DNA from 4 places in the Vibrio campbellii CAIM 519 genome. Region 1 is predicted to be linked to each of the others. Evidence: predicted binding sites of a transcription regulator. Region 1 holds the regulator's gene; each other region holds the start of a gene.
What was found. Region 1 encodes CRP, which controls carbon source genes, mostly activating them, when cyclic AMP is high. Its sites were predicted from a motif close to TGTGANNNNNNTCACA; they were not measured.

Region 1 (7,908 bases):
CACAAAAGATGGTGCTGCAACAGGCGATGTTCGAGAAGCAACAGAAACAGATGTCGCACATGCAAAGCTACATTGACCGCTTCCGTTACAAAGCATCAAAAGCGCGCCAAGCACAAAGCCGTATTAAAGCGCTGGAGCGTATGGAGAAGGTACTGCCAGCGCAGTTCGATAACCCATTTAGTTTCCAGTTCCGCGATCCTGCAGCGCTACCAAACCCAATCATGATGATGGATGAAGTATCAGCAGGCTACGGTGACAACCTGATCCTAGAGAAGATCCGCCTTAACCTAGTGCCGGGTAGCCGTATTGGCCTACTTGGTCGTAACGGCGCAGGTAAATCAACCTTGATCAAACTGCTGTCTGGTGAGCTCAAAGCACAAGGCGGCGATCTGACTTACTCGCAAGGCGTGAAGATCGGTTACTTCGCTCAGCACCAACTAGAAACACTGCACCCAGAAGAAACACCGCTTCAGCACATGATGCAAATCGCGCCGGATCAAACCGAGCAGCAACTACGTGATTACCTAGGTAGCTTTGGTTTCCAAGGTGATAAAGCGCTTGAGAAAGTTGCACCGTTTTCTGGTGGTGAGAAAGCACGTTTGGTATTGGCATTAATTGTGTGGCAGAAACCGAACCTGTTGCTACTCGATGAACCGACCAACCACTTGGATTTGGACATGCGCCAAGCATTGACCATGGCACTGCAAACATTCGAAGGTGCCATGGTGATTGTTTCGCACGACCGCTACCTATTGCGTGCAACCACAGATGATTTGTACCTTGTGTACGATCGCCAAGTCGCACCATTCGACGGTGACTTGAACGATTACTACAAGTGGTTGACCGAGCAACAAAAAGCCGAGCGTAAAGAAGCACAAGCAGCTCAGCCAGTGAAAGATAACGCCAACAGTGCAGCGGCAAAAAAAGAGCAAAAGCGACGCGAAGCAGAATTTCGTAAACAGACCGCACCAATTCGCAAAACGCTGACACAGTTGGAAAACAAAATGGATAAGTTAGGCGAAGCACTGACGAAAGCAGAAGAACAGTTATCGGATAACTCTCTGTATGAAGCCGAAAACAAAGCTAAACTTAACGAAGTGTTGGCGCTTCAAGCTTCTAGCAAAGCAGATCTTGAAGAAGTAGAAATGGAATGGATGTCTGCCCAAGAAACACTTGAGCAGATGGAACTAGAGTTTAATCAATGACAAACGAGCACGCAGAATACACTCTTACCCTAGAACACCTTTGGCAGTTCAGTCTGCAATTTTATGGTGTGCGAGAAGTGAAGGAAGCGTGCCTATCATTGCAAAATAACTATCACGGTAACGTGAACCTATTACTGCTGCTCAGATGGCTCGATGAGCAGCAGGTAATTTTCCAAGAGCAAGACTGGCACTTGGTGCAAGGCTGTCTTGGTCGAAGTGAAACCCTGCTCCACTCTTACCGTGAACTTCGTCGCCACCTCAAATCACAAGTTAATGACGCGCTTTATCGCGAAGCATTACAGTTCGAATTGCAGCTCGAAAAACAGCAACAGTCCGACCTAGTCGACTGCGTCAACTCACTCAAATTAGTCAAGAATGACGGCGAACCACTGACGCTGAGATACTGTCGCCAGTTGGGTGGTGAACATTTACAACAGGCATTCTCCATGCCAGTTCCAAACATTCAATATCCATAAATCAGTCATAAACCAGTAAAATATCTATACTAAAGCTATAAAGGATTATATTAATAAGTTCTTCGGCGAACATTGAAGGACCATACAAGAGCAGTTAGGTATGACACAATTTTTCGCAGCCGCCGGGATTAAGAACCCGCATCTCCAGACGCTATTGCCGCGCTTTATCCGCAAAAAAGCGTTATTTACGCCTGTTTGGCAAACACTCGATACACCGGATGGTGACTTCCTTGATTTGGCCTGGTCACAGCAGCCAGGTTCTGAAGCCGCTCACATCAAACCAATCTTCGTCCTCTTTCATGGCTTGGAAGGCTGCTTCTATAGCCCGTATGCGAATGGTTTGATGAATGCCTTCTCTAAATCGGGTTGGCTGTCAGTGATGATGCACTTTCGTGGGTGCAGCGGTAAGCCAAACAAAAAAGCCCGCGCTTATCACTCCGGCGAAGTAACGGATGCTCGCTTCTTTCTTGAGCAGCTCAATCAGCAATTCCCTAACAACCCTAAAGTTGCGGTCGGTATTTCCCTTGGCGGTAACATGTTGGCGAACTACTTGGCTGAGTACAAAAACGATCCCATCTTAAGTGCCGCGACCATTGTCTCTGCACCACTGAACTTGGCAGCATGCGCAAATCGTATTGAGCAAGGCTTCTCGAAAGTTTACCGACGCTATTTGCTCTCCTCACTCAAACGCAATGCGTTACAGAAGCACGATTTGATCCACGGAGAGTTAGCCCTGTCGTACAACTCGATCAAACGCGTCACTCGCTTGTATGAGTTTGATGACTTGATCACCGCGCCTCTGCATGGCTTTAAGGACGCGCAAGATTATTACGATCAATGTTCAGGCTTAAGCAAGCTGCAGCAGATCACCTTGCCAACCTTGATCATCCACGCCAAAGACGATCCCTTTATGACCGAAGAAGTGATCCCGAAATTCGTATTGCCAGACAACATCGATTACCGACTTTACGAACATGGTGGTCACGTAGGCTTCCTAACAGGTAGCGCATTAAAGCCGAAGTTCTGGTTAGAAGAAGCCCTGCCGGCTTACTATGAAAGTATCGCTGCGGAGTACCTTTCTGCTGTATCCGTGCCGCGAACACAGTAAACTACTTAGGCGCACCAGACATCAACAACCTAAGAGGCGCGCTTAAACATCATAAAAGTTTGAGGTATTTATGATCATTCCATGGCAAGACATTGCGCCAGAGACACTAGAAAACCTGATCCGCGAATTCGTTCTTCGTGAAGGCACCGACTACGGCTCAGTTGAAGTTTCACTGCAGAGTAAAATCGATCAGGTCAAATCCCAATTAGAGAAAGGCGAAGCGGTCATCGTATTTTCTGAGCTTCATGAAACGGTTGATATCCAACTAAAAGCAAAGTTTTAGACCCTTCACATTTTACCGTATCCCACTCGATGACAAGGGCTTGTTACGTGCTATAGTGGGTTATCGACCGTGCAGCATACGCGTGCTGCACTTTACAGGTAAGTAATTTTCGACAAGGTTTGTCATGTCAGCGAAACACCCAATCATTGCGGTTACTGGTTCGTCCGGTGCCGGTACTACCACCACTTCTGAAGCCTTCCGCAAGATGTTCAATATGATGAACGTCAAACCAGCGTGGGTTGAAGGTGACAGCTTCCACCGTTTTACACGTCCAGAGATGGATGTCGAAATCCGTAAAGCGCGTGAGCAAGGCAAACACATTAGCTACTTTGGGCCACAAGCCAATGACTTTCCGGGCCTAGAAGAGTTCTTTCGTCAGTTTGGTGAAGATGGCACCGGCAGCGTGCGCCGCTATCTGCACACTTTTGATGAAGCCGTTCCATACAACCAAATGCCGGGCACCTTTACACCTTGGCAAGATCTGCCTGAAAACAGCGATGTACTGTTCTACGAAGGTTTACACGGTGGCGTGGTGGATGGCGATGTTAATGTGGCGCGTCACGTTGACTTTCTGATTGGCATGGTGCCAATCGTGAACTTGGAATGGATTCAAAAGTTCGTTCGTGACACGCGCGATCGTGGCCACTCAAGAGAAGCGGTAATGGATTCGATCGTGCGCTCGATGGACGATTATCTGAACTACATTACCCCGCAATTTTCCCGCACACATATCAACTTCCAGCGTGTACCGACCGTTGATACTTCCAACCCACTTAACGCCAAAGGCATCCCTAGTTTGGATGAAAGCTTCGTGGTGATCCGCCTACGCGGTATCAAGAATGTCGACTTCCCGTATTTGCTGGCGATGATTGATGGCTCATTCATGTCTCGCCATAACACCATTGTGGTTCCAGGCGGTAAGATGAGCTTTGCAATGGAGCTCATAGTGAGGCCGATCCTGCAGCAACTCATCGAAACTGGGAAAATTGGCTAAAAACCTCGTTAATTGAGTGTTTACTTTTCATACCGTGATCATGTGCACAGTTTTGCTTACAAAATCTCAATCATGGCACGATTAAAATCAAGAAATCGTTTCCGAAAAAGGATACTATTTCTAACCGAAACACAAGAGAGCTTGCAGCATATAAAAAGTGCTCTTATCCTAGTAAGCCCATTCAGGCTTAGCTAAAATATGGATAGCGCAAGCGTACCCTGCAGAGGAAGTGAGATATTATGGTTCTAGGTAAACCTCAAACCGACCCAACATTAGAGTGGTTTCTTTCACACTGTCATATTCATAAGTACCCATCAAAGAGCACGCTAATTCACGCGGGCGAAAAAGCAGAGACTTTGTACTACATCGTTAAAGGTTCTGTTGCGGTTCTTATCAAAGACGAAGAAGGTAAGGAAATGATCCTTTCTTACCTAAACCAAGGCGACTTCATTGGTGAGCTTGGTCTATTCGAAGAAGACCAAGAGCGTACAGCTTGGGTTCGCGCTAAATCTCCTTGTGAAGTGGCAGAGATTTCTTTCAAGAAATTCCGTCAACTTATCCAAGTTAACCCAGACATCCTAATGCGCCTTTCTGCGCAAATGGCTCGTCGTCTACAAGTTACTAGCCAAAAAGTGGGTGACCTAGCGTTCCTAGACGTAACTGGTCGTATCGCTCAGACTCTTCTGAACCTTGCTAAACAGCCAGATGCGATGACGCACCCAGACGGCATGCAAATCAAGATCACTCGTCAAGAGATCGGTCAAATTGTTGGCTGTTCTCGTGAGACAGTAGGCCGTATCTTGAAGATGCTAGAAGAGCAGAACCTAATTTCTGCGCACGGTAAAACTATCGTTGTTTACGGGACTCGTTAATCTCGATTAACGTTTAAAAAATTTAAAAGCCACCAAATGTAAGTTTGGTGGCTTTTTTGTTTTTAAGAGACGAGAATCGGGAACACTGCGTTCCGAAATCGGACTTCGTCCTTCGGGATTAAGCCCTCTAAGGTTCTGAGAGTAAAAACCTCCCGAAGCAAAGCGTTCCCGCATCTCCAGTGCGTAGCACGTTCTCGATTCTTTCTACCCGTTAGTACTCTCGAAGATCTTATCTGCCGATGCAGCCACAAATCCTGGGTACAACTCACCGTTATCCATTGGGTAGCGCTTAGCAAACTCGTAGAAGCCTCCAGGAATCACCTCAACGCCTTCAGTAAAGGTCACTGGCACTTTGTCTGCCATGGTCGACGATTGCTCTAGTAGTACCTCTGGCGTGCCTTTTACTTCACCGCCATTCTCGTTGATGGTAAAGCCTACTGTGCGTAGGTGGTCGTTCACTTGCTTCACTTCTTCATGCTGATTGAGTTGATTCACACTCACTGTGAAGTGGTTCGCTCCGTAACCATGCGCTGCAAGCCAAGAAGCGTATTCACTCTCTTTCGCCAAAGTTTGGAAGTCAGCATAGCTTAGGTCCCACAAACGTCCGCCGTACAAGAAGTCACTGCCTGTCAGTTTAGAAGCATCAACCTGCTCTGCCAGTTTATGAACGATGGCTTGTAGCTCTGGTGAGCACTCATCCACTTTCAATTCACTGATGAAGACCTTTGGCTGCTTCGGATCTGGGTGCTCAAAATGTTTTGCCACCAGCTTTTTGCTTTCAAATACGTAGTCACCACAGGCTTTGTAACCCACCGCCAAGAATGGCTTCGCTAACGTTTCAATGCCTAGGGGAGCGACATTAAACGTACGTAGCGCAATATGGTCATTAATCAGAGGTTCATCTTCTTGAAGAAGTTGATGGACTTTAGCAGCGGAAGGGCACAGACGTTGAATGTAGTCTTGCCATAGCGATTCAAATAACACATCGGGCGTCATAACGACTCCTTGTTATGAAATGTAGAGTTAGGGGTAAGAAGAAGTTGACCGCTCGTTCACAGCCCGTGGGCTGTCCAGAATCACGAACGAGCGGTCATCAACCTGTGACGGTATGTGCAGCATAAGTGCCAGTCAGTCAACACACGCTGGAGAGTCTTAAGCTCGCCTTTGGCGTTTGCCAGCGCGCTTACCAGAATCCTAACTTGGTAAATAGCTCCGGCAGAGAGAAACGGCGATACTTTGTCACCGCTTCGTATTTCTCTATTACAGGCTTAAACCTGGGCTCAATGTGGCAGGCAAGACCGTCTCTTGTCCCTCCATTGATGCCATTGGGTACGCACAGTAGTCTGCTGCGTAGTAAGCACTTGGACGTAGGTTACCTGAGGCACCCGGACCACCAAATGGCGCATCACCACTTGCACCCGTTAACTGACGGTTGCGGTTCACGATGCCGGCACGAATGTGGTCCACGAAGTATTCCCACTCTTGGTCGTCGGTCGAAACCAGACCCGCAGATAAACCAAAGCGCGTATCGTTCGCCAGTTCTACCGCTTTCTCTAGCCCCTCGTAGCGTACTACTTGTAGAAGTGGACCGAAGTACTCTTCATCTGGCAATTCGGCAATGTTCGTCACATCGATGATGCCTGGAGAAACAAACGCCGCCTCGCCCGCTTTCGCTTCAATCAAGCTTTCGCCACCCAGTGATTGCAAGTTCGCTTGTGCATCGAGAATGAACTTGGCTGCCGCAAGCGAAATTTGCGGTCCCATGAATGGCGCAGGCTCTGCAAATGGTTGGTCTACACGAATATTGCGTGTCGCTTCCACCAACTTAGTAATGACTGCATCACCCTTGTCGCCAAATGGAATGTAAAGACGACGAGCACAAGTACAGCGTTGCCCTGCGCTGATGAAGGCAGATTGGATGATGGTGTAAACCGTTGCGTCTAGTTCGCCGTAGTTATCCGAGATAACCATCGGGTTGTTGCCACCCATTTCAAGCGCCAGCATCTTACCCGGCTGACCAGCAAATTGACGATGCAGAACATGACCTGTGTTCGCACTACCGGTGAACAGCACGCCATCAATGCCTTTCGCATCAGCCAGCGCAATGCCTGTCTCTTTCGCACCTTGGACTAAGTTAATCACACCTTTTGGTAGACCAACCTCTTCCCACAACTTCATAGCAAGTTCACCCGTCCATGGCGTTTGCTCAGACGGTTTGAAGACTACGGTATTACCTGCTAGCAGCGCTGGCACAATGTGGCCATTTGGTAAGTGACCAGGGAAGTTATAAGGACCAAACACCGCCATCACGCCTAATGGGCGATGACGCAATACAATTTGGTTGCCCGCGGCTTCACGTGTCGCTTCACCAGTACGGTCGTGGTAAGCACGAATAGAAATCGCAATTTTACCTGCCATCGCTGCCGCTTCGGTACGTGTTTCCCAGATTGGCTTGCCGGTTTCTTTGGCAATCACTTCAGCGATTTTTTCGCTGTTCTCTTTTACTTTCTCAGCAAAAGCCAATACGATCGCCTCACGCTCTGCAAATGGGCGCTTCTTCCAATCAACAAACGCTTCACGCGCCGCAGATACCGCTTGGTTAACCTGCTCTGCTGTTGCGCCGTTGCCTTGCCAGATAACTTCTTGGTTGTAAGGCGACAGAGACGTAAATGCTTCACCCTGACCTTGTACCCATTCACCTGCAATCCAATGTGTCATTGTTTCTATCCTTAAATTCTGTCGTCAGTTACTGCGGAAGAAGGCGAACAAAATCCCCTTCCTCAACCAAGAGTGCATCCGCCAATTCAGGTGCGAGCACTACGCTTTGCGTTTCCGCGTCATACGCCGCTTTTGCTGCTGCGGCACGGAAGTTCTCGAATGACGAGTTACACATCAAGAAGTCTTTTGTGCTGGTGTGCTCCGAGATTTTGACTTGCGCGCGGAATGAGTGGCGTACCGATTCGATATTGC
Region 2 (7,908 bases), 780 kb from region 1:
TATACGGCCTCCACTTGAGTTTCGTTTCCTTGAGACTGTGCTTCAGCTTTACGCTTTTGAAGAACCGCTTTGTAGTCACGCGGCATTACCTTAACCATAGAGGCTAGGCTTGCTTCAAAGTTGTCTAGGAAAGACTGAGCGACTTCACTTCCTGTGAATTGAACATGTTTAGTTAGCATGTCGAGTAATAGATCTCTGTCTTCTTGCTCGATTGGATCTAGGTCTACTAGCTCTGGGTTCAGTTTTGACTCAAAGTCACCTGATTTATCCCATACATAAGCCACGCCGCCACTCATACCTGCGGCAAAGTTACGACCTGTTGAACCAAGGATGATGGCTGCACCGCCCGTCATGTATTCACAACCGTGGTCACCAACGCCTTCTACTACGACTTTCGCGCCTGAGTTACGAACACAGAAACGTTCACCAGCCATACCGCGAATGAAAGACTCACCCGAAGTTGCACCGTAGAAACACACGTTACCAACCACGATATTGTCTTCCGCGACAATGCTTGATTTCGCATCTGGGTAAAGTACTAACGTACCGCCAGATAAGCCTTTACCCCAGTAGTCGTTCGCGTCGCCCTCCACTTCGAACTTCACGCCCTTAGCTAGGAATGCGCCGAATGACTGACCCGCAGAGCCTTTGAACTTCACGTTCATTGGCTGAGGCAGACCGGCATCTTTGTACACTTTCGAGATTTCGTTCGACAACATGGTACCTGCAGAGCGGTCTGTGTTGACGATAGGGAACTCGGCGTTCACCGCTTCGCCTTTCTCGAGTGCAGGAATCGCTGCTTGAATCAGCTTACGGTCTAGTACTTCTTCTAGGTTGTGGTTTTGATGAGCTTGGTTGAATACACCATCAGCTTCACGTGGTTGCTCAACGTGGAGAACAGGAGACAGATCTAGGTTCTTGTATTTCCAGTGAGAAACGTCTTGGCGAATCTTCAGCTTCTGGCCTTGACCTACCATCTCATCGATAGTGCGGAAGCCAAGTTCAGCCATGATTTCACGCAGACCTTGTGCCATGTATTGGAAGAAGGTGACGACGTCTTCTACGCGACCATCAAAGCGCTCACGAAGCGTCTTGTTTTGAGTTGCGATACCAACAGGACAGGTGTTCTTATGACACTTACGCATCATGATACAACCTTCAACCACCAATGCTGCGGTTGCCACGCCCCATTCTTCTGCACCAAGTAGTGTTGCCACTGCAAGGTCGCGAGGTGTCTTCATCTGACCATCCGCTTGAACCACGATACGGTTACGTAGACCGTTCTTCAGTAGCGTTTGGTGCGTTTCTGCCAAGCCAAGTTCCCAAGGAAGACCGGTATGACGGATTGAAGACATTGGGGATGCACCTGTACCACCGTCGAAACCTGCGATAAGTACAACGTCCGCTTTCGCTTTCGCTACACCAGAAGCGATCGTACCTACGCCAGCTTCCGATACCAGCTTAACGTTTACACGACCCGCGCGGTTCGCGTTCTTCAAGTCGTAGATCAGCTGAGCCAAATCTTCGATTGAGTAGATATCGTGGTGTGGCGGTGGCGAGATAAGGCCAACGCCCGGAGTCGAGTGACGTGTTGCACCGATCCAGTCATCTACTTTATCGCCTGGTAGCTGACCACCTTCACCTGGCTTCGCACCTTGAGCCATTTTGATTTGCAGCTCTTCAGCGTTAGTTAGGTAGTAAGAGGTTACGCCGAAACGACCTGAAGCCACCTGCTTGATTGCAGAGCGTTCCCAATCGCCGTTCTCTTTGCGCTCGAAACGCATTGGGTCTTCACCACCTTCACCAGAGTTCGATTTTGCGCCAAGACGGTTCATCGCAACAGCCAGTGTGGAGTGTGCTTCGTAAGAAATAGAACCGAATGACATTGCACCTGTCGCGAAGCGTTTCACGATGCTTTCAATTGGCTCGACTTCGTCGATAGAGATAGAACCAGCAGGGTTCTTAATGAACTCAAGTTGACTACGCAGAGTTACCGCGTTGTCGCCTTGCTTATCTACAGCAGTCGCGTATTGCTTGAACTGATCGTAGTTCTTGTTGCGCGTAGACTCTTGCAGTAGAGAAATAGTTTCTGGGTTGAATAGGTGCTTCTCACCACGCTGTTTCCATTGGTAAACACCACCAACATCCAGCATTTGAATTGGGATTTCGCGTTGTGGGTAACCGATGCGGTGACGGATCAGTACTTCTTTGGCGATATCATCAAGGGTGAGACCCTGGATACGAGAAACTGTACCTGTGAAGTATTTGTCGACCACTGATTTGTGGATGCCCAAGGCTTCGAAGATTTGCGCACCGTGGTACGACTGTAGCGTAGAGATACCCATCTTCGAGAAGATCTTCAGAAGACCGCCATTGATCGCTTTACGGTAGTTGTTGAACAGATCGCGAGGGTTCGCTTCTGGATCTAGCTTCTTAGTGCGTTGCAGTTCGATAATGGTTTCGATAACCAAATATGGGTTCACCGCGTTTGCACCGTAACCAAGTAGCGTTGCAAAGTGGTGTGTTTCACGCGCGTCACCGGTTTCAACCACGATGTCACACTTCGCACGTAGACCTTTACGGATCAAGTGGTGGTGCACTGCGCCAACTGCCAGCATTGCTGGGATCGCCGCGTGGTTTGAGTTCACTGCACGGTCAGTTAGTAGGATGATTGAGTAACCATCGATAACCGCGTCTTCTGCGTATTGGCATATACGCTTTAGTGCACGCTCAAGCTTGCCTTGATCTTCATTGGCTTGGAACACGATATCTAGCGTCTTCGCTTGTAGGTGCTCATTGTCGATCGCACGCAGCTTTTCAAGCTCAGAGTTCGCCAGAACAGGCGATTCCAATTCGACTTTCTGACAGTGAAGTGGTGTTTCAGTCAGAAGGTTTTGGTCTTTACCCAAGTAAGTGTTCAGCGACATAACCATACGCTCACGGATCGGGTCGATCGGTGGGTTAGTTACCTGTGCAAACAGCTGCTTGAAGTAGTTTGAAAGATGCTGAGATTGATGAGAGAGAACCGCAAGCGGCCAGTCGGCACCCATTGCTGATAATGGCTCTTTTGCGTCATTCGCCATTGGAACGATGATTTCGTTCACTTCTTCAGTGCTCACACCGAAAGCTTGTTGACGGTGTAGCAAACGCTCTGGAGAAGGTTGGCTGAACTGGTTGCTCGCATCTGGTAGCTTCTTCAAGCTCAGTAGGTTTTCTTCTACCCACTTCTCGTAAGGCTGCGCTGTTGCGATGGTGTCTTTCACTTCTTCATCAGAGATGATGCGACCTTGTTCTAAGTCTGCAACGAAGATACGACCTGGCTGTAGACGACCGCGGAACTCTACGTTCTCTGGCTCAATATCCACGACACCAGATTCAGATGCCATCACTAGGAAGTTATCTTTGGTCACTGTGTAGCGAGAAGGGCGCAGACCGTTACGGTCTAGTGTCGCGCCAACTTGAACACCATCAGTAAAACATACTGAAGCAGGACCATCCCATGGTTCCATGATGTTCGCGTGGTACTGATAGAACGCACGACGCTTAGGATCCATGTTTTTGTTTTCTTGCCATGCTTCCGGGATCATCATCATCAATGCATGTGGCAGGCTGCGACCAGAAAGAACTAGGAGCTCAAGTGCCATGTCAAAGTTAGATGAATCCGAGCTGCCTTCCTGACAGATTGGAAGAAGCATGTCGATTTCAGCCTGAGTAAACAGGTCTGATTCTAGAATTGCTTCACGGGCTTTCATCCAGTTCAAGTTACCGCGAACTGTATTGATTTCACCGTTGTGGGCAATGTAACGGAAAGGCTGTGCAAGACGCCATTTTGGGAAGGTATTGGTAGAGAAACGAGAGTGTACCAGTGCCAGTGCAGTCACCATGGTTGGGTTTTGCAGATCAAGGAAGTACTGAGGTACTTGCTCGGTCGTTAACTGACCTTTGTACACCAATGTCTTGTAAGACATGGAGTTAATGTAGAAGTCGTCACCAATGTTCGAAACGCTTTCTAGGCAAACACGTACAGTGTAGTTACGAAGTACGTACAGTTTGCGCTCTAGTTCTTCAGGTGTGATGCCAGGGCCACCAGAGATAAACACATGCTCAAACTGAGGCTCTGTGCTTAGTGGGTCTGCACCGATCATGGAGTTGTCGGTTGGCAATACACGGTAGCCGATAACTTCAAGATCTAGACGCTGTGCGTTACGTTCTAGAATGTCACGGCATTGTTCGCGTTTGTATTCGTCTTTCGGGAAAAGAACGACACCAACACCATACTTTTCAAACGAAGGCAGTTTAACGCCTAACTTAACGGCTTCTTCTAATAGGAATTCATGAGGTTTTTGTAGCAAGATACCCGCACCGTCACCGCTGCACGGGTCACAACCTTGACCACCACGGTGTTCCATGCGAGCCAGCATATCCAATGCTTGAGTCACTACTTCATGAGATTTACGGTTTTTAAGGTGAGCAACAAAACCGATACCACAAGCGTCATGCTCCAGCTCCGGAGTGTACAGGCCCTGTGAATTTTGCTCTCTATCTACCATAGATACATCCTTCCAGTTCAATGTCGACGCAAGAATCCCGGACAGATCTCGACTGCCTTAGGTGCGCTCTTTGCGTCTTGTCCTTTATATTTATGATTCGCCACTGGCCGAGGTTGGCCAGTCTTGATTCCTTTCCGTATCTCGCAGGAAAAATTTTGCGAGAAAAACAATCCTTGGTGATATCCCTTTATTTATTGCCACAATTAAGTGACTTATATAGGTGGGAGCGGGATATCGCCGACAATTCCCGCAGTTATTGTTGTAATAAAAGTCACAAAAAAAACGGGGTTGTGTAAGTATCCTACAATTTTGTTACTTGAGAATGCAACGAAAAGTCGCTTTTGTGACCCAATTTTTTCGTTTAAATATTCACTTTTTGTTTAACATTTGCGCAACATTGCGGGTTTTGAGTTGGTTTTATGCAGTTTTATTGATTTCACACCGCTACCTGTTTGTTTGAATTGACTAGAATTATTTGTTTTTTCTTGCAGGGATGTAATTTATTTACATGAATCGTAGTGAGATTTATTACGGTTTACTATTGGTGAGAATCTATGCAGTTACATGAGTTGGTCAATACACTAGGCCAAGATCTTCAGCGTCGTTACGGCGAAAAAGTCCATAAGCTGACTTTACATGGTGGCTTTAGCTGCCCGAACCGCGACGGCACGATTGGCCGAGGTGGTTGTACATTTTGTAATGTGGCTTCGTTTGCTGACGAAGAAGTGCAGATCAAAAGCATTCACGCTCAATTGAAAGATCGCGCTGGAGAGATCCATCGAGCGAAGAAGTATCTGGCTTATTTTCAGGCATACACAAGTACCTATGCAGAAGTACAAGTTCTTAAAAACATGTACGAAGAAGCTCTCAAAGCGGCTGATATCGTCGGCCTTTGTGTGGGTACTCGTCCTGATTGCGTTCCTGATGCGGTATTAGATCTGCTTTCGGATTACGTGAATCAAGGCTATGAGATTTGGCTAGAGCTAGGTCTTCAAACGGCCAACAATGACACCCTCAAGCGTATCAACCGTGGTCATGATTTTGAGTGCTACGCAGAAATCACCAAGCGTGCTCGTGCACTTGGTATCAAAGTGTGTACTCACCTGATCGTTGGTTTGCCGAAAGAGACACGCGACGACAATGTTGAGACACTGTGTAAAGTGCTCGAAGTCGGTACTGACGGCATTAAGCTTCACGGTCTACATATTGTCGAAGGCAGTACTATGGCAAAAGCGTGGCGTGCTGGAAAGCTAGAAGCGCCTGAGCTTGAAGAGTATGTGGCTATCGCCAGTGAAATGATCCGCATGACGCCAAAAGAGGTGATTTATCATCGTGTTTCTTCTGCGGCGCGTCGTCCAACCTTGCTATCACCACTGTGGTGTGAGAACCGTTGGCTCGCGATGACCGAAATTGGTCGCGCATTGGACCGAGAGGGCGCACAAGGTAGCTTAACTGGTGATGCTTTCATCTATAGCAAACCAGAATTAAGGGCAGAATGATCGATTAAGAACTGTTATATTTCTCCCGATTTGCTTTAAAGGTCGGAAAAATGGATCAGTTACTCAATTGGCTCTGGGATGGGCAGGGCGACTACGGATTTGTGGTCCTGCTCTCTGTGGTATGTGTAATCACTGTTACGCTGATTTATCTGCGATTTCAATCCGCTTTAAAACACCTCGTTACTGACTCTCCATTCCCCGTACTTGTACTCGACGCAAGTCATGGTCAATTACTGCTTTCTAACGATCCTGCGATGCAGTTACTTGGCATCCGCGCACTAGGTTCTGGCTTTCTTTATCCTGCCTCTTTTCACACTGAAGATCTGGTGGCGCTACTCGATAGCTTTTCTAGCCGCCACTTCCGCCATCAATTATTTGATTGGCGATTATCTGAAACAGAAAACTTCAAAGTTGAACTGTCTGGGAAAAAGAGTGTGCTGCGTGGTCATCGTGTCTGGATTATCTACGCTCAACCTTACCAAGCAACACTTCAAGAGCAGCAGAAAGAGCTAGAAAAATTAGGCATTGCTCGCTCTGCGATCGATTCTCTATCTGAGTTGATTTGCTTACAAGATCAGCAGGGCAAAGTGTTAACAACTAACCGAGCGTTTGACCTTTTCTGGGAGGGGCGGAGAGAAGAAGCTTGCTCTGCAAACATTAGCCCGATCGCGACAAGAAAAAGTGAGCGTCGTTGGACGACAGATCCTCAAGGGCGAAGTTGTTTGCTTGAGGTTAATCAGAGCTCGTTAGTCTCTCAAAGTGGAGAGATGATCGGCACCTTGTCTATCAGCCATGATGTCACCGAATGGCATAAGATGCAGCAGAACCTGCGTGATGAGATGGAACGTCGTAAAGATACCGAAGTCGCTTTGGCACAGCGCGATACCATCTTACAAACCATTCTGGATGCCAGTCCGGACTCGATCGGTATCTTCAATGAAAACATGGTTTACCAAGCTTGTAATAAACCCTTTGTTAACGCTCTCGGCATTTCCGATGTGGGAGATTTGATTGGTAAGCGCCTGCAAGATGTCATTCCTGAGGATATCTATATCCGCTTAGAAGCGAGTGACCTACAGGCTTTACAACAAACTCAGCCAATTCGATACATCGATAAGGTGAGCAGCACCGATGGTTACTACACATGGTTTGATGTGGTGAAATCGCCGTTCAAAGATAAAGCCTCTGGCACCAATGGCGTGTTGATCATGGCACGTGATATTTCAGAGCGTTATCTTGCTGAACAGAAACTTGAAGAAGCGAATTTAGAACTAGAGAAACTCAGCTTCTCAGACAGCTTAACTCAAGTGGCCAACCGTCGTCGTTTTGATGAGCAACTGCATACCCTTTGGTACCACCATATTCGTGAGAAGTTACCACTGACAATCATGCTATGTGATATCGACTTCTTCAAAGACTACAACGATTGTTACGGCCATCAGCAAGGTGATGAAGCCTTAGTGAAGGTGGCTGCGGTATTCCAACAAGTCGCGAGCCGATCTTCTGACTGCGTGGCGCGTTACGGTGGTGAAGAGTTCGCTTTCATTCTGCCTAATACGACGACGGAGGGGGCGTTGAAAGTCGCACAGCGCATCCATGAGCAAATTCACGAACTGGCGGTCGAACATCGCAGTTCAAATACATCGGACCGACTGACAGTCAGTATCGGTTTTGTCGCTTATGTTCCTCATCATGGTGATGAGCCAGAAATGGGCGTTGCAATGGCAGATAGCGCGCTTTACCAAGCCAAGGCTGATGGCCGTGATTGCACCAGTGTTCATCCAAGTTCTTATTAACGCTTTGTGACCGCTTGCTCTAAGTTGAGAGTAGGCAGTTTAAATCACCGTATTAAACACGTT
Region 3 (7,908 bases), on a different replicon from region 1:
AGGAAGATCTCTTTTCTCTTGATAAGCATCGCTGCGCTCTCGCGCGAATTCTCGCAAGTGATGCACAATATCAATAGTTGAGTCGTACCATTGGTCACTGGATTCACGCGGGTAAGTGAAAGGTACGTCTGCATGGTAGCGATCGGCTTCAAGCGGCTGGATCACTTCTTGAGGAATCTCAGCTTGTGGTTGTGGTTTCGACACCATTGGCATTTGGAATTTCAACAACCAAGCGCGTTTGAATGGAGTGAATACCTTGAAATATTCACCTTGCTTGTTTAACACCGTGGTAGGCGCATGAACACATTTATCGTGGAAAGCTTCAAACGTGACTTGGCTTTTAGCTAAAACATCCGCTACTTCCCTGTCTAACGCTTGTTCGTTGACCTCATAATGGATGTTTGCCATCACGCTTTTCGCGTTTAACGATAATGCCCAATCTTTGATGACCCCTGTCACGTCAGAAAATTTGGGCACTTCTTTATATAGAAGCGGTATGTTGAGGTCTGCGAGTTCTTTATCGAGATGCACCAAGCGTCGCGCGATCAGGTCTGCCTGCATTGGCGCCATATTATGCTCTTGCCATTGTTCCGGTGTCGAAACAAAAGCAGCCACAACAGGTTGCCCCGTATCCAAGGCAGCCTTTAACGCTGTGTGGTCTAACGTTCTCAGATCACGTCGAAACCAAACCAGAATCATGTCCTCTCCTTATCTATTATTGGGCTAGTTAGCGAAATGAAGTTTCTCGATGACTTCAGAAAATTGAACTTGCTCAGGTGCTCGAGTTTGCAATGCGGTCAAAGCTTCCACCTGTTTGATCGGCAGAGCTTTGTTCGAGAAGAAATGCACTTGCTGATAACGAGCAAGTACATCATGCCCAATCAAACCAGACACATCTTCGACCTTGTCGATTAAGGTGATGTGGTAGCCTTGTTCACACAGTTTTGCAGCTTGAATCCAGCTCTCTGAGTCACGGGCTTGCTCGAAGCTCACCAGCAGACATTTCCCTTTAGACGCGGCTTTATTCTCTGAGTCCACCACTAGGGCGAGGCGAGTGATTAGACACGTTTGGAACAAACCAAGTTGCAATGAACGCAGCGAGACTTTCACTAGATCTAATGCTTCGAACACCGGATTGATCAGCTGTTCAATCACAATATTAAGTGGGTATTCTTTTAATACGTTAGACAGGAGCGTTTCCGTTTTGCCACGATTAAGCTCCGACAACGCTTTCAACATCACTTCAACTTCTTCCAAACGCTGGTTGTCTGTTGACACATCAACGTCTGAGTCTTGTCCTAGCAGTCCCTTCACTTTGCCGATAGCAACGCCCTTAGCCAACCAACCTTGAATCTCTCGTATTGTGTCCAAATCTTGCTGACGATATAGGCGATGCCCTTTTTCTGTTCTTTGGGGTTGAATCAAGTTATAGCGTCTTTGCCAAGCCCTCAGGGTGACGGGTTTTACGCCCGTCAACTCTGATATATCTCTAATTGCGTATAGTTTTTCTTCTTGGCTACAATCCATAACGAAGTCTCATCTCCTGTGGGTATGGTTCTAGATATTTCTGTTTTTGTAAGTACGCATCTGGGTACGCGTTGAGATAGTGCTTAATTAACGTTAGCGGCGCAAGCAGTGGTAATAACCCTGTGCGGTAGTCACTGATCACGGTTGCAAGTTCTGCTTTCTCGTCAGAAGTTAATGAGCGTTTGAAGTAGCCTTGTAAGTGCATCAACACATTGGTGTTATTTTTACGGCTAGCACGGTTTTGTAGTGCTTGCATCAAACCCAAGCGGTATTGGCTGTAAAACTCATCGATTTCATAGTTCGCTACATCAGCCACCAATCGACCAAGAGAACGGTACGACTCTGGGTGGTGCGCCATCAGCGTCAGCTTGTAGCGCGAGTGAAACTCGACAATCTTACCGCGGGTTGGCTCTCCACCCATTGACTCATAAAAGTCATTCAAACAATAAATACGCGTAATGAAGTTCTCTTTTAATACCGGATCGTTCAGGCGACCGTCTTCTTCTACTGGTAACCACGGCATTTTTTCCATTAACGTTTTGGTGTACAAACCAACACCTTCTTTTGCCGCATTGTTTTTGCTGTACACCTTTACACGTTCCATACCGCAAGTCGGCGACTTAGCGCAAACGATGTAACCGCACAGTTGCTCACCTTGTAGTTCGTTCACTTTATTTTCGGAATAAGCGAGCATGTTGTCTGTGTGGTCGTTGTCAGGATTTTTTGTCTCGACCAATGCAATACGTTCTTCATTGCTGACTAGGCGGATAGTCGGACGCGGCACAGACATGCCTACACCAACTTCAGGGCAAACTGGCACAAAGCTGAAGTAGCCGTCTAATTCCTTCGTTACGAAGTTGCTGATTTTATGTCCCGAATCGAAACGTACTCGTTCTCCAAGTACACAAGAGCTGATACCGACTTTGATTGAAGATTCCATAACGAAGCATCCTATACAAAATTTTTTGCTGTATAACTTATAGCAAGTCAATTAACATTGTACAAGAAAATAAACTGTACAATTTAATCGTTTTACTCATTCATATAGGATTTAGATCAGACGATTTGAAGAAAAAAATTTGAGGGCGATATAGGGGTTTTGTGCACGCAATAGACAAACTGCTCAAAAGCAAATCGATTGCCTTTTTGCTTTCAACAGATTTGGTTATCAACAGATTATTTAAACACTAGAACCGACCGTTTTGTGACTTAACTCTCAAGTCCCCTTGCCCTGTCCCGATATTATGGCCTCAACGAAAACGAACAAGTTCAACAGAATTGGTAATAGCATCTATAATTGACGCGTTTTACCTGAACAAAACTTTGGAGAGCACTTATGGCAACCCCACACATTAACGCACAACCAGGTGATTTCGCTGAAACAGTTCTAATGCCAGGCGACCCGTTGCGCGCTAAATACATCGCAGAAACGTTCCTAGAAGATGTGAAACAAGTTTGTGACGTTCGCAACATGTTCGGCTTTACTGGCACTTACAAAGGCAAAAAAGTTTCTGTAATGGGCCACGGTATGGGTATCCCATCAGCCTGTATCTACACACACGAGCTAATCGCTGAGTACGGCGTGAAAAACGTTATCCGTGTAGGTAGCTGTGGTGCAGTACGTGACGACGTGAAACTAATGGACGTTGTTATTGGCATGGGTGCATCTACAGACTCAAAAGTTAACCGTATCCGTTTCAACAACCACGACTTCGCAGCAATCGCTGACTACGGTCTTCTAGAAGAAGCGGTAAACCAAGCGCGTGCTCAAGAAGTTCCAGTAAAAGTTGGTAACGTATTCTCTGCAGACCTGTTCTACACACCAGAAGCAGACATCTTCGAGAAGATGGAAAAACTAGGCATCCTAGGTGTAGACATGGAAGCGGCTGGTATCTACGGCGTAGCTGCAGACCTAGGCGCGAAAGCACTAACTATCCTAACGGTTTCTGACCACATCATCCGTGGTGAAAAACTAAGCTCAGAAGAGCGTCAAAAGTCGTTCAACGACATGATGAAAGTTGCACTAGAAACAGCAATCAACATCTAAGAAACACCTAAGTATTAAATTGCAGCCGGAGCCTGACCGGCTGCACGAATTATCCCGAGGGGGCGATTGTGTCTAACGGCGAACTGCCAAGGGACGCAGATGGGTTACAACTCAACTTTTGTAAAACATTGGCGTGTGACAACTTTGGATTGAGTGATGCGAAGCGGTACGTTTTGCAGCATGCTAACCCTAAACGTCCGGCGATGGTATGCCGTGAATGTGGAGCTTTCCCCCCCTTACTTAATAACCGCGATGTAGTGAACGAACTTCATCGTCTGCGTCACGTTCATAGTGACGGGTTACCTGCTTGTCGTAATGATGATTGCGACAACTTCGGACTTTCTGTCCACACGCACAAACACCTCTATCACGCTTTCGGTTACAGTGGCGATCGCCAACGTTACCGCTGTAAAGTGTGTCAAAGTACCTTTGTCGATAAATGGTCTGGTGCCAACAAAAAGCTTCAATTCCAAGAGAATTTGATGGGCTTATTGTTTACTGGTTATTCCGTTCGAGAAATCTGCCGTAAACTCAGCATCAACCCAAAAACCTTTTACGACCATGTTGACCATATTGCTAGCCGTTGCCGCCGTAAATTGGCGACGATAGATGCTCGTTGGGTTAACCATGCAAAGCATTATGAACTGGCATCAAACTACGTCGCCCTGCAACCAAAAAGCAACAATGGCGTGTATTGGATTGCTTCGGGTGAAGCGCATTCAGGCTACATTCTGTGTCAGCATGTGAACTACTCTTCTGGTGATGAGCCAATCGCTGCTATGGATCACAACCCATACGATGAGGTGTCTCGTTTCGTTTCGCAAGAATACACTGCAGAAGCAAGCGAACCGCCACCAACGCCATCTAAGAAGCTACGTGAACGCATCGATCAGAAGTACCAAACTATCTTGGCCCGTTGCAACGTAGAAGACCCATTGGGGAACCTTTCTGTCTTCCACTACCCATCAAAAGGCGCATTGATTCGTCCGCCTTACACCTCTTATGCACACTACCTCCATGTGTTGGATATGTGTTGCCCTGAAAAGCGTGTTTCTATCTACATGCCTCAAGATCCCCTGCTCCGCTCTGCTGCGTTGAGCGTTTGTTTATCTCGCATTAAAGAGAAAAGCGTCGATCTGATGTATGTCGAAGAAGATGCGATTTGGGACATGAACGCGCCATTTGGCAAAGTGGATATTGCCTACATGAGTTGGTGGCGTGACCGCTGGGCGATCTCCAGCCAATACGAGTGCAACAAGGGTATCTGTTATTTAGCTGGCGACAGAAATGAGCCGGAATCGTGGTTCAATGTGGCCACAACTCGCCATATCCAATTCTATCAAAATCGTTTTCAACTGCTGTTTGAAAGCTTTATCAACGAGCCACGTCGCAAATTGCGTCCTGCAGGCATATTGCCTCTTTTAGATATATTCAGAGCTTGGCATAATTTGTGCTATCAGGATAAGCAAGGACTTACTGCTGCTCAAAGGCTCAAAGTCACCGACGCACCACTCACGATCAAACAATTGTTATCATGATTATTTAACAGTTTACTCATTTAGAAGTGGTAAATAAGCGCGGAGCGCGGTATACATTACGGAATCCGATACCTTATTGGTGTAACTGTTTTCTACACCGCAATGATATACGCATCTAACCACTTGTTTTTAGGTGTAAATTCCAGTTCGATAGTCATGGATGTGAACGTTGGATAAAAGCCAAATTCAGCTCGAAGCCGAGCTCAACGCCCTTGAAGGCCAGATAAAATCTGATCCTGAGCGAGCATTTCGAATCGCGGAGCAATGCCGTATTCGTTCAGAGCAAATTCTATTTGTAGATGGTGAGATTCGAGCGCTTATCGCGATGTCTAATGCTTGCTGGTGTAGCATGGATTATCGACATGGCTTAAAGCTGATCAAAGATGCTTACAACCTCCAAATTCAACTTGATACTGACGATCACCTTCCAAAGATCCTTCATTTATTTGCCCTGCAGTATTGGGGACAAGCCAAATATTACTCTGCACAACAATACTGGATTAATGCCCTAGAGCAATCGGCTTTGGTCGACGATATCGAGATCCAAATCGAAGCATTAATTGGCTTAGGCAATGTTTGGCGAATCACCAACGAACACAAGCTTGCCGCCTCTACGCATGAACTCGCAGTGAAAGTGGCAAACAATGTCCGTATTGCTTGGCTAGAAGGCAAAGCCCGAATCCTGCTCGCATGGAATTACTACTTGCTGAACAATTTCGTTGAGATGTTGAGTGTGCTTGATGGTGCAACAGAAGTACTCAGAGATCACGACGACAGCACTTGGCAAGCAGAGATCTGGGATTTCAAAGGCCTTGCTTTGCTAGGATTAGAGCGACTTGATGCGGCAGAAGAAGCCACACAAAAAGCTCACCAGCTTGCGATAGAGCAAGACCTGACGTGGATGAAAGCGCATTCCTTTATCAGCCGTGCAAGACTGGAATTGCTGCGTAAAAACACAGAGAGTGCAGCAAGGTTGCTGCAATTAGCCGAGCAATCAGCACTCGCGTTCGATAACGGCGAACTGCTCAGCCAAATTTGTTTCCAACAATCACGTGTAGCCGAAGAGCAAGGCGATTACGAGCTTGCTTTCCAAGCGTTCCAAAAATACCGTCGACACGCACTTAAGATGCTCAAAGAGCAAACTCATCGTGTCAGTATGGACAAAGCGCGAGGCTCTAAACGCCAACTCGAACAACGCGCGCGAAAACTCATTAACCGTATTCGTGCCCAACATGAATACGATCCAGAGAAACAATTCTCAAACGTGGTGTCAGAGACTTACTGGTGGGAGCAACTGGTTCTATTCAAGACCGAGCTAAAACACTCCAACCATGCTGTGATCATGATCCGTCACTCAGATCCGGCCTTCCTAGACATCTGTACTGAGTTGGTCCATTCGCTCACTACATCTAGCGATCTTATCTCTCGCTTAAGCAGTGACCGCTTAGCGATGTTGATTGCAGAAAAGGACCAAGCAGCCGAAGAACTCTACCGCACCGTTTGCGCTATGTTAGACATCTATCCATGGAAACGTCGTGGTTTAACGGGCCCTAAGCCAACACTTTATCTACAGGACATCCTAACCTTCCCGTTCACCTTAGAGCAATTGGAAGAGAGCCACATTGAGGTAATGAAGAATGGAACAACTGCTTAGTAAGGTGACTGATGCTGGCATGGATCCCTCTTCCGTTGCCGGTGAAGAAGCGCTAATCCTATGGGAACACATCCGTCTGCATATCGCCTCGACCAATCAAGAGGAGGCGCACTGCTACATCATCAGCGCGGAATATCGAAGTAAGATTAAACAGCTACAAGAGAGCATTGAAGAACTGCGTCATGCACTCGATTTACTTAAACTGCCAGAAGACGTTGAGGATATCCTCTCTGTCAAATCCAGCTTGAGTGACCGATTGGTAGAAAAAGGCGATTATAACTCTGCACTCACCGAGTACATTGCTTCCACCAACATTGCCGTCGAATACGGTTATATCGATGAGTATGTTCTGGCAATCATCGGCATCGGCAACCTTTGTGACGCGTATGGCGACCACAACCGCGCTCTTCGTTACTACCAAAAAATCGATGCGATTGACCATGCCATCGGCAGCCGTTCATTGAGATTACGCTATAAGCTGTACATGCTAGCTTGTTATATCAGTTTGCAACGTATAGGCGCGGCGACGGACCTCTTAAGCGAGTGCGAAGAGCTCAGTATCCTCGTCAGCGATAAAAATCTGACAGGACAAATTCACTTATACCGAGCTAAGTTGCTTCGACTGCAAAAAGAGTACAACAAAGCACTACTTGCTATCTCTCAGATTCAATACGCAACAGGCAAGCAACATACTGTTTGGCTCTCGACCATGGTAAAGATCGAGACGGCTTACTGTTTGAATGAAGTTGGTCATCAATCATTATCAAATCTATTGTTAGCTTCTACGGGGAAGCGTATCAATGAGCAAGCATCGCCTTTGATCGCGAATCGTTTTTATAACGCGATGAGCCAAGTGTGTGCTTCTCAAGGCTTGTTCAAAGAAGCGCTCAACTACGAGAGAAAAGCCTTCCGAGTCGAATCTGATTTAGTGAAACATATTCCGATCAGTGAACTTGGCCCAGCTCAGCTGCGTCGCCTGAGTCGATTTGAATTACAGCTCAAGTTGATCCTTTCAGAGATTGAGAACAAAGAGCTCAAAGAAACCACTAAACAACACAAAAACACCGTTGCTCAGCTTCAACAAGATGTCTTTACCGACCCGTTAACGTCACTCCACAACCGTCGTTGGCTAGAAGTGAAGC
Region 4 (7,908 bases), 1.5 Mb from region 1:
TAGTCTTAGCCCACAAAAGCAAAGCACAAAGCTCGAATCCACAATCAGCCGACAAGTAGAAGTAAAATGAGAGATCAAGAATTTTGGCACAACAAATGGGCGAGTAACCAAATTGGTTTCCACCTTGATGATGTGAACCCACTGTTACCAGCATTTTGGCAGTATACGAACCCGAAGCGTGAAGATACGGTCTTGGTACCTTTATGTGGAAAGTCAGAAGACCTAATTTGGCTTGCAACGAAACACGATGAAGTACAAGGCGTTGAGCTAAGTTTGATTGCTGTACGTGCTTTTTTTGCAGAGCACTTCTACACACCGACCGTAACGCCAGTCAATGGTATGCACGAGTTGTATCAGTTCGATGAGTTGTCAATTTATACCGGTGATTTCTTTACGGCGCCGGTTTCTAAAGCCGATATCATTTATGACCGCGCAGCACTCGTTGCATTGCCGAAAGAGATGCGAGAAGAATACGCAAATCGCGTTAAGCAACTATTGAACCCTGGCGGACGCATTTTACTTGTGACGCTCAATTACCCACAAGATGAGATGTCAGGCCCTCCGTTTAGTGTGCCAGTCGAGGAGATTGAACAGTTGTTTGAGGGCTACAAGGTGACTTGTTTGAATGTCGATCAAGCTGACGAGAATCATCCGAAAATCGCTAAGAAAGGGCTCAGCCGCTTCTCTGAGGAAGTGTATTTAATCGAGAGCAAGTAACGGTTTCTAACGGTTTCGTGCCTACACAAAGAAAAAGCGCAGCCAATTGAGCTGCGCTTTTGTTTCTCTTGAGTGAAGCTGCGGAACTAGTAAATGATTTGCACTTTAGAAGCGCTGTTCACCGCATCTTCAATCGAATCTTCAATCGTCTTACGGCGCGTTAAAACAACGCCCAAGCGACGGCGACCATCAATTTCAGGCTTACCAAACAACCGAACTTGAGTTTGTGGCTGAGCCATTGCTTTGGAAAGATTATCAAATCGGATATCAGTTGATGTACCTTGCCCTAAAATTACCGCTGATGCTGATGGTCCATACTGAACAATATTGTTGATCGGCATACCTGTAAATGCATGTACATGAAGCGTAAACTCAGACATTTCTTGAGATATCATGGTTACCATACCGGTATCGTGTGGACGAGGGGATACTTCGTTGAAAATGACCTTATCGCCTTTAACAAACAGTTCCACACCAAAGATGCCGTAGCCACCTAGTGCATTCACAACTTTCTCTGCCGTGTATTCAGCTGCTTTGATGGCGTTTTCTGACATGGCTTGTGGCTGCCATGATTCACGGTAATCTCCGTCTTCTTGGCGGTGCCCAATCGGGGCGCAGAAATGTACGCCATCAACGGCGCGTACCGTTAGCAGTGTGATTTCGTAATCGAAGTCAATAAATCCTTCAACAATCACGCGTCCAGCTCCTGTGCGGCCGCCTTCTTGCGCGTATTCCCAAGCTGTCTGAACATCTTCTTCTGTTTTGATCACGCTTTGGCCTTTGCCAGAGGAGCTCATGACTGGTTTAACGACACATGGAATACCAACATGCTCAACAGCGGCTTTAAAGTCTTCAAAACTATCAGCAAACTGATAAGGGGAAGTGTTTAGAGCTAATTCTTCAGCAGCAAGGCGGCGAATGCCTTCACGGTTCATCGTCAATTTAGTCGCTTTTGCTGTGGGAACAACGTTCAAGCCTTTTTCCTCTAATTCGACTAATTTATCTGTCGCGATAGCTTCAATTTCAGGAACCACGTAAGCAGGTTGTTCTTTATTAATGATCTCTTCCAGTGCCTGACCATCAAGCATGTCGATGACGTAGCTACGATGGGCCACTTGCATCGCAGGCGCATTGGCATAACGGTCGCACGCGATCACTTCTAAACCAAGACGTTGGCATTCAATTGCCACTTCTTTACCAAGCTCACCAGAGCCTAAAAGTAATACACGGGTAGCATGAGTGCTTGTAGCAGTACCGAACATAGTGTTCCCTTACAAAATAAAGTGATGAAACCGAATTTGCAGGGGATCATACTGAATTTTAAAAATGATGCAAACGTTTGCGTCATCGCTGAGCATCTTAGGTTGTAATAATTACTATGTAATGAATCAAAATTAGTGATTCTTTGTGTTGAGAATATATTTCATATTGATAGATTTCATCGCTTCTATAAAAAGGAGCAGTAAAATAATGAAATATATAAGAATTATCGGTTGTGCTATTGCAGTAATGCTTTTGTCTGGGTGTGTCTCTCGAAAAGCGATGGACATTCCGTCAGACTTTTGGCAAACCGGGGGAGACAAAAATATCGCTGTTGCGTTTGTTCAGCCACCAGAAATGTATGCGCATCGTGCAGGCGGTGAAGGCCTATTGGACATGGCTATCAACGAAATGGTGACTGATAGCGTTGAATCTCATATTCAATCACTAACGCATGATAAGTTTGAAGTAGGTAAGTCCAAGGTTGCGCAGTTGATTGAGAGCCGCGGAAGCCACAGTGTGATTCTCCCAGAGTATTATGAAGCGACCGACGAACATAAACTGCCGAAAGATAAACGCAAAAAAGGTTACTTCGATTACGATGTTTCTGTCGTCAAGGAGCAGTATCAAGCTACACACCTACTTGTTATCCAAACCATGGCGGCGGGCACACTGCGTGACTACTACGGATTTATCCCTCTTTCGTCGCCTCGTGGCTATGTGAATGCAGAAGTTACGCTTGTTGATCTGAGTAACAATAAGATCGTAATGGAGCATCAAATCCTAGAAGAAGTTTTGTTGCCAGAAGACGTTGATTGGGATGATCCAGAGAACCAATACCCGGAAATTACGAAGGTTGTAAATTTGGCGTTGGAAAGAGCGGCAAATCGACTAACGGAACTATTGTAATAAAACGTTGTTGGAACAAAAAAGAGCCCATTGGGCTCTTTTTTGTTAAGCAAAGCTTATAAATTAAACGTTAACAAAGCTCACTGGAATATCAGGATTTAGTGCTTCTAGCGTCGATTGAGTATCAGCTAGGTGGCTGATCTTACCTTGTGAGTTTTCAACTAACGCAGCAGCTTTGATGTCTTCAAACTTCTCACCAGCCATCAGGATTTGAATTAATGCAACCTGCAGTGGTGGAAGGCTAGGGTTGAATGCGGCGTTTTCTGCGTACGCGCCTTGGAATACAAGGCCACTGTTCATCTCAAGCGCAATACCACTCAAGTTGTTTGTGTATGGCGCGTGGCTAATGTTCATCGCATTGACGGCTTTTTGAATTAAAGCATCGTCTTCATCACAAACAAACTCGTGCTTCACCTCAGCCATAAGACCAGACTCAATACCTAGATCCGCCGGACCAAACGCTTCCGGAAGGTAGTGATGAAGTGACTTTTCTTCACGTTCTGGTAACTGGATCTTTAATTCTTTTGCTGTGCTTAGCTCGTTCATGAACTGACGGCAGTGGCCGCAAGGGCTGTAGTTGATAGTGATGTCTTTCACACCATGCTCGCCTTTCATCCAAGCATGGCTGATGGCGCACTGCTCAGCATGAACGGTTTGACCTAGCTGAACACCGAAAAACTCCATATTCGCGCCAAAGTAAAGACGACCGGAAAGGCCACGAACAATCGCACCGACATAGAATTCAGAGATTGGAGCGTAAGAAAACGCTGCGGCAAAAGGAAGTAGAGCAACACGAAGCTCTTTGTCTGAAAGGTTGGTCGCGTTCAGCAGTTCACCAAACTGTTGTTCAGAAATAGTGGCATCAAAATCGTCAGCTAAAACGATAGGAGCAAGATGTGTTGAAAGTGCTTCAGGAGCGCTTGCTAGCGCCTGTTCAATGCGACTTTTCATGTTGAATCCTTGTTATTGCATGGACAGTTATTCTATGTGAAAGATGGAAATATTCTGTGCTTTTGATCACGTTAATGTGTGTAATGATGATTTACGTTACATAATTAGAGTGAGCTCACACATGTATTCGATTTCACGACGATTTAACGTTATCTCTGTCCCACTAATAACTATATCAATGGATATTCATATTGCGAATTTTCTGGAAGAGGTTTTGGCTTGCTCACTTTAGATTAAGACTAAGGGGGGCAAGCCAGTCACTTTTTATTGGTATAACCAAACGGCTAGAGCAAAGAAGCTTGGCGCAAGAATAGAAGTGATGATGCCACAAAGCACCAAAGCAAGAGATGAGAAAGCGGCGTCGCCCGGTTGTTTCTCAGCACAGGTTGCTGTGCCGAGTGCATGCGAAACCGTGCCCATTGTCAGGCCACGAGCGATAGGGTGTTTAATGCCGATAAGGTTAAAGATTGGGTAAGCCAAAATCGCCCCGAATAAACCAACAATAAGCACTAGAATGGCGGCAACTGCGGCTTCACCACCTAAGTGGCTAGAGATTTCCATCGCAATAGGCGTTGTCACTGATTTGCCCACTAAGCTCGCAACGAGGCTGATGTCGGCTTTGAACGCAACAGCAATAAGTGTTGCCGTTAGCATCGACATCACGCTGCCCAAAGAGCAAGCCAGTGCGATAATGCGCCAATTGGCTTTTATTTGTGGCAATTGCTCATAGAGCGGATACGCTAGCGCAACAACTGCGGGTTGAAGCAAGAAGCTAATGTACTCGTTGTCGGCGTAGTAGGTTTCAAACGGCACTTTCAAAAAGGTGAGTAGAGGGATCAATACAGCAATGCTGATTAAAAGCGGGTTCGCGATTGGGTTGTTAACCTTAATTGCGATTTGACGCGCGGCAAGGAAAACCACAATAGTGACAAGTAACCACATATCAATGTTTCTCCTTGAGTAAGTAATCCAAGAACCAAGCCAAGCTGATCAATACAATCAGCGACCCTCCGACTGCACTTGCAATAATAGGCAGCGCGTTCGCCAACAACATATCAAAGTGCTGCATCAAACCAACGCTGATTGGGACGAACAGTAGGATCATGTAGCGAATGAAAAGTGTTGCGCCAGGCTTAACCCATTCGACTTTTACCAAGCCAAGAGTCATTGAGAAAAACAGCACAAGCATACCGATGACACTTCCAGGAACAGAAACGCCAGTGAGGTTTTGAATAGTGTTGCCGATGCCAAGTGCTCCCATTATGAGTGCGAGGGAAATGAGCAAATGGACCAGCTGTAGTAATCGATCTTTTATCATTTTGACAGTATATAAAACAACAAGCACACCCGGAGGTGCGCTTGAACAAGGTAAGAAATTAGGAGGCTAAGCTCTCTACATAACGATAGACAGATTTTAGTATTGCTATCTTCTTTTCGTCACTTTCATGTTCGTGAACTAAGTTTTCTAAGTTCAGCATGTACTCTTCAATCTGGCTTTCGAACACTTCGCGACAATGTTGTGCCCAGCGTCTTTGTTCTTGTTCATCCAAGGTGCCAGCATAGTGACGAGCACGGTAACGGAATAACAACGGCTTGATACGTTTGTCATCAAACTCAATATCCAGCGCAGCCAGATTATTCGGATCCGTTTCACGAATGATGTCCATCGCCGCGCGGTCAGCTGGTGAGAAGAAGCCGTCATAAAGCTGTGTATCCACGTCGTCGCTCTTTTCGAATTCACGCTCAATAGAGAATAGACTAATTAGTTTTTCGCGGATTTCTGGGTGTTGGCGTAACAAAGCTAAATTGCTTAAACATTTCTGACGATCGATACCAATAACTTCCGCATTTTCCGCAGTCAGGGTCTTAGCAGGCGCGAGGATAGGGCACTTGTTCAGGTGCACGAGCTTAACGGGTACAGGCAGCAGGTCACCCAATTCGTCACGCTTGGTGTACAAACGTTCTTTCAACTCTTCTGCTGAAAGTTCTAAGATCGGCTGAGGATCCTTCGCCAAGTCAATCGTAATGACAGCGTTATTGTTGGTTGGGTGCCAAGCCACAGGCACAATCCAACTGGTGTATTGGCATTCGCGTCCCAACATGCCCGACACGTGCATCAACGGCGTCATGTTAACAATATCGACTAACTCGTTCAGTTTGCGTTTGTTACGCATCGAGAAAAAGTAATCAAACAGTTTTGGTTGAGCGGCCTTCACTTTCTTCGCCATCTCAATCGTTGCAACCACGTCTGCCATCGCATCGTGGGCATTGCTGTGTTCAATACCATTTGCTACGGATAAATGCTCAAGTTTGAAACTTGTAAAGCCTTCATCATTTTCTGGCCATTCTACGCCCTCTGGGCGAAGAGCATGACACGCACGCATTACATCGAGTAAATCCCAGCGTGAGTTACCGTTTTGCCAGCTCCACGCATAAGGATCGATAAAGTTGCGGTAACAGGTGTAACGTGTGACTTCGTCATCGAAGCGAATACTGTTGTAGCCAAGACTAGTGGTATTTGGCTTAGAAAGCTCTGCGTGGATCTTAGCGATAAATTCAGGTTCAGGTAGGCCTTCTTGCATCGCTTTTTGTGGCGTAATACCAGTGATTAAAGCGGCGTCTGGTGAAGGAAGGTAATCAGCGGGCGGACGACAGTACATGACCAAAGGTTCACCAATGATATTGAAGTTTTCATCAGTACGAACGCCAGCGAATTGGCTTGGACGATCTTTGGCTGGACTTGTTCCCCAAGTCTCGTAATCAAAAAAGAAAAAAGTGGGCTGATTATCTTGGTGCATTCTGCTTACCGTCTACGGAACCTATAGAGGTATTAGACCATTCAACGCTTTGACTCGCAACGAAAGATGCAAGGTGACGTTGTGAAAATGAAAAAGCCGAACGGTAATCTTCGGCTTGATGTTTTGTGTTTGATTAATGTTTGGGCAATTGCTGATTTTTATTAGCCAAAATCGAGAGTAAGTAGTAAACGAGTTTCACTCGATTGGATGTTAGGCGAGCGATGTACCAAGCCTTTATTTTCATTGCCAATCCAACGTTCACCTTTTAGTAGGGCGACGTCACCGACAGAAAGGTGTTGGATGTCATTCTCTGCGTTGTAAAGCCCCGATTCCGCATCCGGTAGCCCATTGCTACCACGTCCAAGCTTTGAGCGGTCTATAGCATTGTTGGCTAACCATTGTGTGGCGGTTCCATGGTACGTCGTTACCAATCGGCAAGGCACTTGGTCAACGTGAAAGCGAGGACACATCGCGCTATTGAGTGTCGCTAGGCGCAGTCCTGCGTCTTCTAACTCGAATAAATAGCAAAACATGTCGACCAACTCCGCGATATTTCTAAGTAGTAACTCTGGGGCATTTCCGTCAGTTGCGTATTGCAACGTTTCATAAGCACTTTCAGGAGAAACATTCAGCGATTTATTGAAGTTAGGGTGTGAGGTGATGAACTGATTCGTGGCATCGACAAGCGGTTGATCGAATTGTCGTTGCCAGATAGCGATGTTGATATCTTCCTGATAAATGTCCGCTAATACCGTAGGTTCTCTTCTTGAGCTGAAACACGGCATTTGTTGTCCATTGGCTAAGATTTCAATTAAGTTGGGTTCGGTTAAAGTTGAAGTCATGTCATAACCTCCAGTGTTATTCGAATACAATTTGTAATTGTTGGAATGTTATATCATAACAATTGATTTGAACACACTGATTCGTCGTGCAAGTCACGACAAGATTGCTAAGTGTTTGAAAGTTAAGAGTGCGAATTGAATGATGGCCCATTTAACTGAGCTCAAAAAAACAAAAAAGCCGATGGTAAAACATCGGCTTTGTAAGGCAGTTGACTATTGGGAAGTAATTACGCTTTCTGTTCTTCCAACGTAGTTTCGCTATTGGTCGACTTTAACACGCGGCTGGTAATGGTGCCGGCTGTCATAGCGCCAGAGACATTCAATGCGGTACGCGCCATATCGATCAATGGTTCGATAGAGATAAGCAGTGCTGCAATTGTCACAGGCAAGCCCATCGCAGGTAGTACAATCAGGGCTGCAAAGGTTGCGCC

Region 2: a site for CRP is predicted at 4,811-4,826, ahead of gltB (glutamate synthase large subunit). Genes of this name have one in related genera too.
Region 3: a site for CRP is predicted at 2,731-2,746, ahead of deoD (purine-nucleoside phosphorylase). Genes of this name have one in related genera too.
Region 4: a site for CRP is predicted at 3,942-3,957, ahead of cdd (cytidine deaminase). Genes of this name have one in related genera too.

The regions. Positions count from the first base shown of each region.
Region 1 covers NZ_CP015863.1:3,031,528-3,039,435, forward strand. Annotated here, with positions in the region: gene A8140_RS14555 (ABC transporter ATP-binding protein) at 1-1,205, shown strand, start outside; gene A8140_RS14560 (TIGR02444 family protein) at 1,202-1,681, shown strand; gene A8140_RS14565 (hydrolase) at 1,782-2,789, shown strand; gene A8140_RS14570 (YheU family protein) at 2,860-3,072, shown strand; gene A8140_RS14575 (phosphoribulokinase) at 3,197-4,066, shown strand; gene crp (cAMP-activated global transcriptional regulator CRP) at 4,306-4,938, shown strand; gene A8140_RS14585 (DUF1338 domain-containing protein) at 5,143-5,934, opposite strand; gene astD (succinylglutamate-semialdehyde dehydrogenase) at 6,199-7,656, opposite strand; gene astA (arginine N-succinyltransferase) at 7,685-7,908, opposite strand, start outside.
Region 2 covers NZ_CP015863.1:562,351-570,258, forward strand. Annotated here, with positions in the region: gene gltB (glutamate synthase large subunit) at 1-4,550, opposite strand, end outside; gene mnmL (tRNA modification radical SAM protein MnmL/YtqA) at 5,105-6,049, shown strand; gene A8140_RS02760 (sensor domain-containing diguanylate cyclase) at 6,100-7,845, shown strand.
Region 3 covers NZ_CP015864.1:1,133,709-1,141,616, forward strand. Annotated here, with positions in the region: gene phrB (deoxyribodipyrimidine photo-lyase) at 1-699, opposite strand, end outside; gene A8140_RS21140 (MerR family transcriptional regulator) at 724-1,527, opposite strand; gene A8140_RS21145 (YbgA family protein) at 1,517-2,467, opposite strand; gene deoD (purine-nucleoside phosphorylase) at 2,864-3,574, shown strand; gene A8140_RS21155 (hypothetical protein) at 3,643-5,112, shown strand; gene A8140_RS21160 (hypothetical protein) at 5,282-6,766, shown strand; gene A8140_RS21165 (GGDEF domain-containing protein) at 6,750-7,908, shown strand, end outside.
Region 4 covers NZ_CP015863.1:1,536,582-1,544,489, forward strand. Annotated here, with positions in the region: gene A8140_RS07240 (thiopurine S-methyltransferase) at 67-717, shown strand; gene purT (formate-dependent phosphoribosylglycinamide formyltransferase) at 804-1,979, opposite strand; gene A8140_RS07250 (putative periplasmic lipoprotein) at 2,188-2,886, shown strand; gene cdd (cytidine deaminase) at 2,950-3,837, opposite strand; gene A8140_RS07260 (LrgB family protein) at 4,102-4,779, opposite strand; gene A8140_RS07265 (CidA/LrgA family protein) at 4,781-5,155, opposite strand; gene sbcB (exodeoxyribonuclease I) at 5,214-6,635, opposite strand; gene A8140_RS07275 (DUF1826 domain-containing protein) at 6,797-7,477, opposite strand; gene A8140_RS07280 (L-cystine transporter) at 7,705-7,908, opposite strand, start outside.